3 regions of the Streptosporangium oxazolinicum genome follow, and region 2 is predicted to be linked to each of the others. Evidence: riboswitches for the same ligand, from Rfam matches in the RefSeq annotation. Region 2 holds a riboswitch; each other region holds the start of a gene.

Region 1 (3,268 bases), on a different contig from region 2:
ACTCCACGTCGGGCTCGGACGCCCTGGCCCAGAGCGCCTTGCCGTCCACGCCCAGGCTGTGGGTGCCGATCCGGGTGGTCCTGCCCGCGTGCGTGACCGTACGCTCCCCGCGGTCGACCCGCGCGCCGAGCACCGTCTCGCAGCAGTCCATGAACGCCCCGCCCCAGCGGTCGGTGAGGAAGCCCGCGTGGTCGGCGCCCAGGATGCCTTCGAGGAGCTCGGTCGCCACGTCGTCGGGGAGCAGGGAGAAGTATTCGGGCGGGGCCCACGGCGTGTGCGAGAAGTGCGCCACCCGCAGGTCGGGGCGCTCCCCCCTGAGCATGGCCGGGACCAGGCTCAGGTGGTAGTCCTGCACCATCACCCGCGCCCCGTGCGAGCCCTCCTCGGCCAGCGCCATCGCGAAGGCCTCGTTGTAGGCCTGGTACGACTCCCACTCCCGGCGGAACCTGGCGTCGAAGTACGGCCTGTTGGGGGTGTCGTAGAGGAGGTGGTGGACGAACCAGAGGGTGGAGTTGGCGACCGCGTTGTACGCGCGGTGGAAGGTCGCCGGGGGGATGTCGAGCATCCGCACCGCCCCGGTGTCGTAGCCCGCCTGGTCGAGCCTGCCGCCGGACGCCAGCCGCACGGCACCGCGGTCGCCGTCGGACAGCGCCGCGCAGACCCACAGGACGTTGAGGTCCTTCGCGACCTCCGACAGGCCGGAGACCAGGCCGCCACCTCCCCTGCGCATGGACAGCGAGCCGTCCTCGGAGAGGGTGAAGGAGACGGGGCCGCGGTTGGAGGCCACCAGGATCGCGCTCATGAGATCCCTCCACTGGCTAGGGACACGCCTGTTCTGAAGGTTAACCGGCACTTCGCCAGGCTGTCCTTGCTCTTCAGGTCAACGAAAGAACGGCGTTCGTCGAATTGTGTCAGCTCTTGTCAGCAGGTGGAGTGATGAAGTCCGGCGTATCACCCTTTTTGTGGCGGGGAGGGAGGGTCGCCATCCGAGATCCCGACCGTAGGATGTCCAGCGACCGTGACCGCTGATGGGGGCCTGTGATGGCGCTGGACGAGACGACCGAGGACCTGGCCCGATCGGCCGCCCAGGGTGACCACCGCGCGCTCGGTGAGCTGCTGAAGCGGATCGAGCCCGCCGTGCTCAGGCACTGCGGCCGTATCCTGCCCTTCCGGCAGGACGCCGAGGAGGCCTGCCAGGACACCCTGCTCGCGGTGGCGCGCAACATCGCCCGCTTCGAGGGGCGTGCCCGGTTCAGCACCTGGCTGCACATCGTGACCGCCAACTGCGCCAGGACCACGTACCGCTCGCTGAAGCGCCGCGCCGCCGAGCAGAGCTCGGACGAGCTGCCGCTGCAGAAGCCGGACGTCGCCCGGGTGAGCGTGATCGCCGGGTCCCGGCTGGACCTGCTCGACGCGATGGAGGCGCTGGAGGCCGAGAAACCGGAGCTGGCCCAGGCGCTGGTGCTGCGCGACATCTGCCAGCTCGACTACAACGAGGTGGCCGAGCAGCTCGGCATCCCGCTGGGCACCGCGAAGTCGCGCATCCACCAGGCGCGCAAGTACGTCCAGGGGGCCCTGGGCGACGCCTACGGCTTCTGACCGGCGGCCCGATTCCGGTTGTCCGCTGGATAACACGCCGTGTCTCGTACAGTGAGACATCAGGTCAGGAGGGCGGCAGGGCGAGGTAGAGTGCTTGAGACCCGCGCGTCGGGTTTCCAACTGAATATTTGCTCATCCAGAGGGGTGGAGGGACCGGCCCTGCGAAGCCCCGGCAACCATCCCGGTTCCAGACTCGTGATCTGAACGAGGTCGGCCGGGACAGGTGCCAATTCCGGTCTGTGACCAGGGTGGTCCGCAGACGAAGATGAGGGAAAGGCCTCGCTTCATGGCGCTCGCAACCACTGAGAACACCACCTCCTCCTCTGCCGGTCGTGCCGACGACGCGCGTGACCGGCCCTTCGGCCCCGCCGTCGCCCTGTCCTGCCGGGAGTGCGGTGCCCGCTACGACCTCGGCCCCGAATTCGCCTGTACCGAGTGTTTCGGGCCCCTTGAGATCGCGTACGACTTCGGGCGTGTGACCCGGGAGCGGATCGCCGAGGGGCCGACCAACATCTGGCGCTACCGCTCGCTGCTGCCCGTCCCCGAGGACGTGGCCTCCAAGCCCAACATGGCGCCCGGCTGGACCAAGCTCGTCAACGCCGGAAACCTCGCCCGCGAGCTGGGCATCCGCTCCCTGCACGTGAAGGACGACTCCGGCAATCCCACGCACTCCTTCAAGGACCGCGTGGTCTCCATCGCCGTCGAGGCGGCCAGAAACTTCGGCTTCCACACCCTGTCCTGCTCCTCCACCGGCAACCTGGCCGGTGCCGTGACCGCCGCCGCCGCGCGGGCCGGGCTGGACGCCTGCGTGTTCATCCCCTCCGACCTGGAGCAGGCCAAGATCGTCATGGCCTCCGTGTACGGCGGCAGGCTCGTCGGCATCGAGGGCACGTACGACGACGTGAACCGCTTCTGCTCCGAGCTCATCGGCGACGAGCTGGGCGACCAGTGGGGCTTCGTGAACGTCAACCTCCGCCCGTACTACGCGGAGGGGTCCAAGACGCTGGCCTACGAGATCGCCGAGCAGCTCGGCTGGCGCGTCCCCGACCAGATCGTCATCCCGGTCGCGTCGGGCTCGCAGCTCACGAAGGTCGACAAGGGCTTCAAGGAGCTGATCCGCCTCGGCCTGGTCGAGGACCGGCCCTACAAGATCTTCGCGGCCCAGGCCGAGGGGTGCTCCCCGGTCTCCGCCGCCTACAAGGCGGGTCACGACGTGATCCGCCCGGTGAAGCCGGACACGATCGCCAAGTCGCTGGCGATCGGCAACCCGGCCGACGGCCCGTACGTCCTGGACATCGCCCGCCGCACCGGCGGCGCGGTCGAGGACGTCACCGACGCCGAGATCGTCGACGCGATCCGGCTGCTGGCCAGGACCGAGGGCATCTTCGCCGAGACCGCCGGAGGCGTCGTCGTCGGGGTGCTGCGCAAGCTGATCGCCTCGGGCACGCTCGACCCCGACGCCGAGACCGTGGTCCTCAACACCGGTGACGGTCTCAAGACCCTTGACGCGGTGGCCGGGGAGGCCCGCCCAACCGCGGTGATTCGGCCTTCTCTTGACGCATTCCGTGCGGCTATCGCCTAGAAATCGTGAAAGGTACTGAATTATGAGCGTTTCTGTGCGGATTCCGACGATTCTCCGGACTTACACCGATGGCGCTGCCGAGGTGAC
Region 2 (3,268 bases):
TCCTCCCAGCCCAGCTTGGCGCGCTTGGGGTGGGCGGTGATGAGCTCGTGGTAGTACGCGAAGGCCAGCTCCTTGGCGACCAGCGGCCACACGTCCCGGCGGAAGTTCCACGGCCCCCCGCTCAGCACCTCGCCCAGCGCCTCGCGGGTGAGGAAGCGCGGCACCGGCGGGCGGGCGCCGGTGAAGGGGTAACCGGTCTTGGAGTGGTACGGCACCCCGCGCCGCGATCCCACGTGCAGGAGGGGCTCGCGCCCGTTGGGCAGGTAGACCAGCTCCCCGTCGTACTCGCGGACGAACCGGCCGCCCCGGCCCGAGGTGAGCAGCACCATCAGGTCGACGAAGGCCAGCCCCATCCCCCGCATGATCACCGGTTCCCCGGCGGGAATGCCGTCCAGGTCGAGGTCCGCCGCGTAGCCGGTGGGCAGGTAGCGCAGCCCCCCGCGCGCGGCCAGACCGGCCAGCGCGCTCTCCTCCCTCGTCGGGGTCACGTCGCCGTGCCCCTGGGCGAGGATCACCGCGTCGGCCTCGATGGTCCGGCCGTCCTCCAGGATCACCGTCTGGCCACCGGGGACGTCGGCGAGGTCGACGGCGCGGGCGGGGTGCACGTGCACCCGGACACCGCGCGGGGCGTTCGCCACCGCGTGCCGGAAGACGTGGGAGAGGTAGCCGTTCTGCGCCGGGCGGGAGGCGAACCTGCCGGGGTCGCCGCCGAGCCACTCGGCCAGCGTGGGTCCGGGGCGGATCGGCCCCTCGCAGCGCACCGACTCGTCGGTGAAGAGCGTCACGTCGGCCGCGGTGGAGTTCATCCAGAGCAGGTCCGGCTGGTCGCGGCGCCAGACGCGCCCGCCGCCCGGCGGGTGGGGGTCGATCACGTGGACGTCCAGCGACGGCCAGCCGAGCAGGTCGGCGGCGTTGGCGCAGATCCGCTCCACCAGGCAGGTGCCCGTCGGTCCCGCGCCGACGACGGCGATCGAGGCGCTCATACGGCGGCTCTGCGGTGCGGCTGGTCCCAGTCGGCATGCAGCGGCTCGACCGGGATCCGCCAGGCGTCGGTCTCGACCTTCCGATAGGAGATGACGGTGAAGTCGGTGTTCTCGCGGAAGGCGGGGTGGGTGTACAGGTCCCTGGCGTAGGCCCACAGGTTGGGGAAGGCGGTCAGCGGGCGCTCGCTGATCCTGGCCGCCGGGTTGTCGCTCAGGTCGAAGCGGAGCAGGGTCGGCCAGAGCCGCACGTCCGCCTCGGTGATCCCCGAGCCGAACAGGAACCTGCGGTCGGCCAGCCGGGCGTCCAGCTCGTCCAGGAAGGCGACCACGGTCCCGCGCGCCTCGGTGTACGCGGCCTCGGTGGTGGCCGACGCCACCCGGCCCGCCGCCGTGTTGACGATCTCGTAGATCCTCGTGTTGAGCTCGTCGATCTCCGGCCGGAGCTCCTCGGGGTAGAGGTCGGCCTCGGGGTCGCCGCCGAACCGGGTGGCCAGGTCGATCGTGATGTCGGGGAAGTTGTTGCTGACGACGCGGCCGCTCGTCCTGTCCCACAGGACCGGCACCGAGACGTGCCCGTCGAAGCCGGGTTCGGTCGCCTCGTACGCCTGCCGCAGGATGGTGAACCCGTTGACCGGGTCGGCCCCGCGCCGCTCGCGGAACGCCCATCCGCGCCCGTCGCGCTCGTCGTCGACGTAGGAGAGCGAGACCACGTCCTGGAGCCCCTTGAGGGAGCGCACGATGGCCGCGCGCTGCGCGTACGGACAGACGGCCGCGACGTAGAGGTGGTAGCGGCCCGGCTCTGCGGGGAAGGCGGGTGTGCCGATCCGCCCCTGGAAGGGGTAGCGCGGGCCGGGCCTGCCACCGGGCCGGTAGTGGCCGTGGGTGTCGAGGTCGACGGGGCTCGCGTGGTTCAGTGTGCTGGTCTTCGGCATCTGGCACTCCCGGGCATGTCTCGGTGACCCCGATGAAGGGATCCGCGCTTGCGGCACGCCTGCCGTGCCGCCTGGTCTCCCCCGGGGGCACCCCGCCGCGGTGCGAGGGTTGCCGGTCAGCCAGCCGGGGCTTCTCACTGACGCTCTTAACCTATTTAGAAGGTAGGAAATACATAGATCTCTGTCAAGCCTTAATGTCGGGGAATGTCCTATGAGAGCGTGAACGTGGTCTACCGCAAGTACGACGGGTCGCTGCACTGGCACCACCGCGGCCTGTTGCTCGGCGAGGACGAGCACGGGGTGTGGACGGGCTGCGTCGCCAACTCCAGCGGCCACAAGGGGGAGGGCCCCGCGGTCGCCTGGCCGCACCCGTTCGTGATGCTCTTCCCCCGCGACGCCTGGTGGACGGCCGCCTTCAACACCGCCCCGCACAAGCACGAGATCTACTGCGACATCTCCACGGTGCCGGAGTGGAGCGACGGCGAGGTCACCATGATCGACCTGGACCTCGACGTGATCCGGACCCGCAGGAACCTGCTCAAGGGCCGCCCGAGCCGGGTCTTCCTGGACGACGAGGACGAGTTCGAGGAGCACCGGGTCAAGTACGCCTACCCGCCCGACGTGGTGGAGAGCGCCCGCGCCTCGGCCGCCTGGCTGATGGAGGCCGTCACCGCGCGCACCGCCCCCTTCGGTGACGCGCCGCACTGGCTCACCCTGGTCAGCTGAGCCCGGCGGTCGCCCGAGCCCCTTTCCGAATTCCCCGAACCCGAGCCCGGCGGTCGTCCGAGCCCCTTCCCGAAACAGCGACCGGCTTCCCTGGAACCGCGACCGGTTTTCCCGGAACAGCGACCGCCGGACCCGGTCTCCCGGGCCCGGCGGTCCGCGGTGCGACGCCTCCCATACCGGCCGTGGCGGGTGACGCCCCTCTGGACACCCCCCTCGGCCTCACCTCAGTGGGCGCGGCGGCGGAACAGCCTGCCGGAGAGCATCGCCGAGACCAGCAGGAAACCGCCGCACCAGGCCAGCGCCTTCCACGGATCGCTCCCCACGGGCTGGTCCAGCAGCAGGCCGCGCACGGACTCGATGATCGGCGTGGCCGGCTGGTTCTCCGCGAACCCGTGCAGCCACGTGGGCATGGTGTGCACCGGGACGAAGGCACTGCTCGGGTAGGGCAGGAACATCACGAAGAAGGTGAAACCGCCCGCCGCCTCCGGCGTCCTGGACAGCAGGCCGACCACGGCCGAGACCGAGGATATGGCCAGGACGAACGTCACCAGGACACCCGTCGCCGCGGCCCAGCCGGCCAGGCCCGCCTCCGTCCGGAAGCCGAGCAGGAACGCGACGACGAACACG
Region 3 (3,268 bases), on a different contig from region 2:
GGCGTTGAGCAGCAGCACGCAGGTGCCGACCAGCTCCTCCTCGGTGAGCGTGTCGCCCTCGTCGGTCACCAGGGCGAGCGCGCTGATCAGGTCGTCACCGGGGTCGGCCCTGCGGGCGCGGGCCAGCTCGACGAGGTAGGCGGAGAACTCCTCGGCCGCCCGTACGGCCGTGCGCTGGGCCTCGATCGACGGCTGGAGCTCGTACATGCCGCAGATGTCGGCCGACCAGGGCCGCAGCAGGTGCCGGTCGGCCTCGGGCACGCCGAGCATCTCGGCGATCACGGTGACCGGGAGAGGTTCGGCGACCTCGGCGATCAGGTCTCCGCCACCGTGCTCGACGAAGACGTCCACCAGCTCCTCGGCCATACGGGCGACCTTGGGACGGAGCGCCTGGACCATGCGAGGGGTGAACGCCTTCGAGACCAGCCGCCGGAGCCTGGTGTGCACCGGCGGCTCGACGTCGAGCATGCCCGCCCTGATCACCCGCCAGAACGGGTCCTGGAACTCGGGGTCGTCGGGCCTGCCGAACTCCCGGTGCGAGGCCACGTGCAGGTAGGAGCGGCCGAGCCTGCGGTCCCGCAGCAGCGCGTTGACGTCGGCGTGCCTGGCCACCAGCCACTGGCCGGTCGGCTCGAAGAAGCTGACCGGCCGCTCCCGCCTCAGCTCGTCGTAGACGTCATAGGGATGGGCGACGAACTCCGGACTCCAGGGATCAAAGCGCACACAGGCATCGTAATCCCGGCCTAGGAGTTGGCCTGCTTGTCTGGATTTCCCCTTTCAGCAGGTTCGTCGGTCTGGGTCGCCAAAGCTCCCCGGCTCTCCGTGCTCTGCGGGGTCGCCGGGGTCTCGGAACCGGCCTGGCCCCCGGTCTCGTAGCGGGAGCGCAGCTCGACCGGCTTCCGCTTCGACTTGCCGCGCATCCGGATGTTCAGCAGCTCCACCAGCAGCGAGAACGCCATGGCGAAGTAGATGTAGCCCTTGGAGATGTGCTGCTCGAATCCCTCGGCGATGAGCACGACGCCGACCAGCACCAGGAAGGACAGGGCGAGCATCTTGATGCTCGGGTGCCGGTCCACGAAGCGGCTGATCGGCCCGGAGGCGACCAGCATCACGATGACCGAGACGATGACTGCCGCGATCATGACGCCCAGCTCGTCGACCATGCCGACCGCGGTGATCACCGAGTCGAGCGAGAAGACGACGTCGAGGATCATGATCTGGATGATCACCGAGGTGAAGGACGAGGCCACCTTGCCCTCGGAGTGGTGGGACTCCCCCTCCAGGCTGCCGTGCATCTCGTGGACGCTCTTGCCCAGCAGGAACAGGCCGCCGAGTATCAGGATCAGGTCGCGCCCCGATATCCCCTGCCCGAAGACCTCGAACAGCGGCTCCGTGAGCCTCACCACCCACGACAGCGCCAGCAGCAGCAGGAGGCGGCTGATCAGGGCGACGGCGAGGCCGATCTTGCGGGCCCTGTCGCGCTGCGCGGGCGGGAGCTTGCCCACCAGGATCGAGATGAAGATGATGTTGTCGATTCCTAGAACGATCTCCAGGGCGACAAGGGTGAAGAACCCTATCCATATCTCCGGGCTGGTCACCCAGTCCATTGGCTTTCTCCTTCGTCGGTCGGCGCTCGACACACCGTCGGCCAACTGCCCGAACGCTTCTTCGGCTGACTGCCAGGACGACCGGGAGACGCTCCGAGTTCCTGCTCTCTCATCACGCTTCGCTCTCAATTCGCCGGGCGCTTCCGGGAGCACCCGCTCCGGCCCCGATACCGGGTTGATCACGTTTCGGGCTTGCGGGGCACCGCGGGGTGTCGGTTATAGTTCCCCCGTAGGTCATGAGTGCCAGTGACAAGCCCCGGCTCGCTGGCCGGCAACCCTCGCGTCCGCGGCGGGGTGCCCCGGGTGAGGACCTGGTCCGGCACGAGGTGTGCCGGGCAAGCGCGGGCTCCAGGCACCTAGGCCATGGGTTGGGGTCCGATGACCTCTAAGGAGCCATGGCGTGTCCACCCTCACGATCCTCACCCCCGCGAACTCCGCGAGCCCCGCGTCTCCCGTCGCCCCGGCCGCCGTCCCGGTGACCGTCCCCGGGACCCGCGCGTCCGACGACCGGCCGATCCCGGCCGTGCTCGGCTCGGACCTGGAGGTCCCGGTCAGGGGTGGAAGGCTCGTCCGCTACGCCAACCTCGACTACGCCGCGAGCGCCCCCTGTCTGGAGCCGGTGAGCGCCGCCGTCGCCGCCGCGCTCCCGGCCTACTCCAGCGTCCACCGCGGCGCCGGGTACGCGTCCCAGCTGACCACGGCCCGCTACGAGCAGGCCAGGCACACGGTGCGCGCCTTCGTCGGCGCCCGCCCCGACGACTCGGTGATCTTCACCCGCAACACCACGGACGCGACCAACCTGCTGGCCCGCAGCCTGCCCGAGGGCACCACCACCGTGGTCTTCGACACCGAGCACCACGCCTCACTGCTGCCCTGGGACCGGGTCGTGCGGCTGGCCGCCCCCGCCTTCCCCGGCGAGGCCGTCCGCGCCGTCGACGACGCCCTCGCCTCGATCGACGGCCCCAAGCTGCTGGTGGTGACCGCCGCCTCCAACGTCACCGGGGAGCTCTGGCCGATCGCCGCGCTGGCCCACATCGCCCACCGGCACGGGGCCCGCGTCCTCGTGGACGCCGCGCAGCTCGTCCCGCACCGCCGTCTCAACCTGACGGCGCTCGACCTGGACTACGTGGTCTTCTCCGGCCACAAGCTCTACGCGCCGTTCGGCGCCGGCGCGCTGATCGGCCGTTCCGACTGGCTCGCCGACGCCGAGCCGTACCTGCGGGGCGGCGGCGCGGTGCGGGCCGTGAACGACGACGCCACCGAGTGGCACGACGACCCCGAGGCGCGGCACGAGGCCGGGACCCCGAACGTGCTGGGCGCCGTCGCGCTCGCCGCGGCCTGCGACGCCCTGACCGCCACCGGCTGGACCCCGCTGGTCCGCGAGGAGGAGCGCCTCCTCGGGCGCCTGCGCGCGGGCCTCGCCTCCGTCCCCGGCGTCCACGAGCTCTCCCTGTGGGGCCCGGACCACCCACGCGTCGGCATCGTCTCCTTCGTGGTGGACGGCTTCACCGCCCGCGAGGTCGCCGAGGCCCTGTCCGGCGACTACGGCATCGGCGTCCGCGACGGCAAGTTCTGCGCCCACCCCTTCGTACGGCACCTGCTGGGCGCCAAGGACGGCGGCTGCGACGACGTCACCGCCTCCGCCGTCCGCGCCTCCATCG

The links. A riboswitch is a leader RNA that binds a small molecule or an ion and turns the genes downstream of it on or off. The one in region 2 is predicted to bind S-adenosylmethionine.
Region 1: linked by a shared signal. The riboswitch ahead of thrC (threonine synthase) and the one ahead of ABD817_RS09410 (glutathione S-transferase C-terminal domain-containing protein) in region 2 are both predicted to bind S-adenosylmethionine.
Region 3: linked by a shared signal. The riboswitch ahead of ABD817_RS21510 (aminotransferase class V-fold PLP-dependent enzyme) and the one ahead of ABD817_RS09410 (glutathione S-transferase C-terminal domain-containing protein) in region 2 are both predicted to bind S-adenosylmethionine.

Annotation. Positions count from the first base shown of each region.
Region 1 is NZ_BAABAQ010000014.1:25,734-29,001, forward strand. It holds gene ABD817_RS31300 (alpha,alpha-trehalose-phosphate synthase (UDP-forming)) at 1-802, opposite strand, end outside; gene ABD817_RS31305 (RNA polymerase sigma factor) at 1,042-1,599, shown strand; SAM riboswitch class I at 1,729-1,871, shown strand; gene thrC (threonine synthase) at 1,886-3,181, shown strand; gene ABD817_RS31315 (MoaD/ThiS family protein) at 3,204-3,268, shown strand, end outside.
Region 2 is NZ_BAABAQ010000002.1:999,499-1,002,766, forward strand. It holds gene ABD817_RS09405 (FAD/NAD(P)-binding protein) at 1-983, opposite strand, end outside; gene ABD817_RS09410 (glutathione S-transferase C-terminal domain-containing protein) at 980-1,915, opposite strand; SAM riboswitch class IV at 1,955-2,067, opposite strand; gene ABD817_RS09415 (DUF402 domain-containing protein) at 2,120-2,641, shown strand; gene ABD817_RS09420 (ABC transporter permease) at 2,866-3,268, opposite strand, start outside.
Region 3 is NZ_BAABAQ010000008.1:29,280-32,547, reverse strand. It holds gene ABD817_RS21520 (cytochrome P450) at 1-723, opposite strand, end outside; gene ABD817_RS21515 (TerC family protein) at 744-1,607, opposite strand; SAM riboswitch class IV at 1,840-1,955, shown strand; gene ABD817_RS21510 (aminotransferase class V-fold PLP-dependent enzyme) at 2,008-3,268, shown strand, end outside.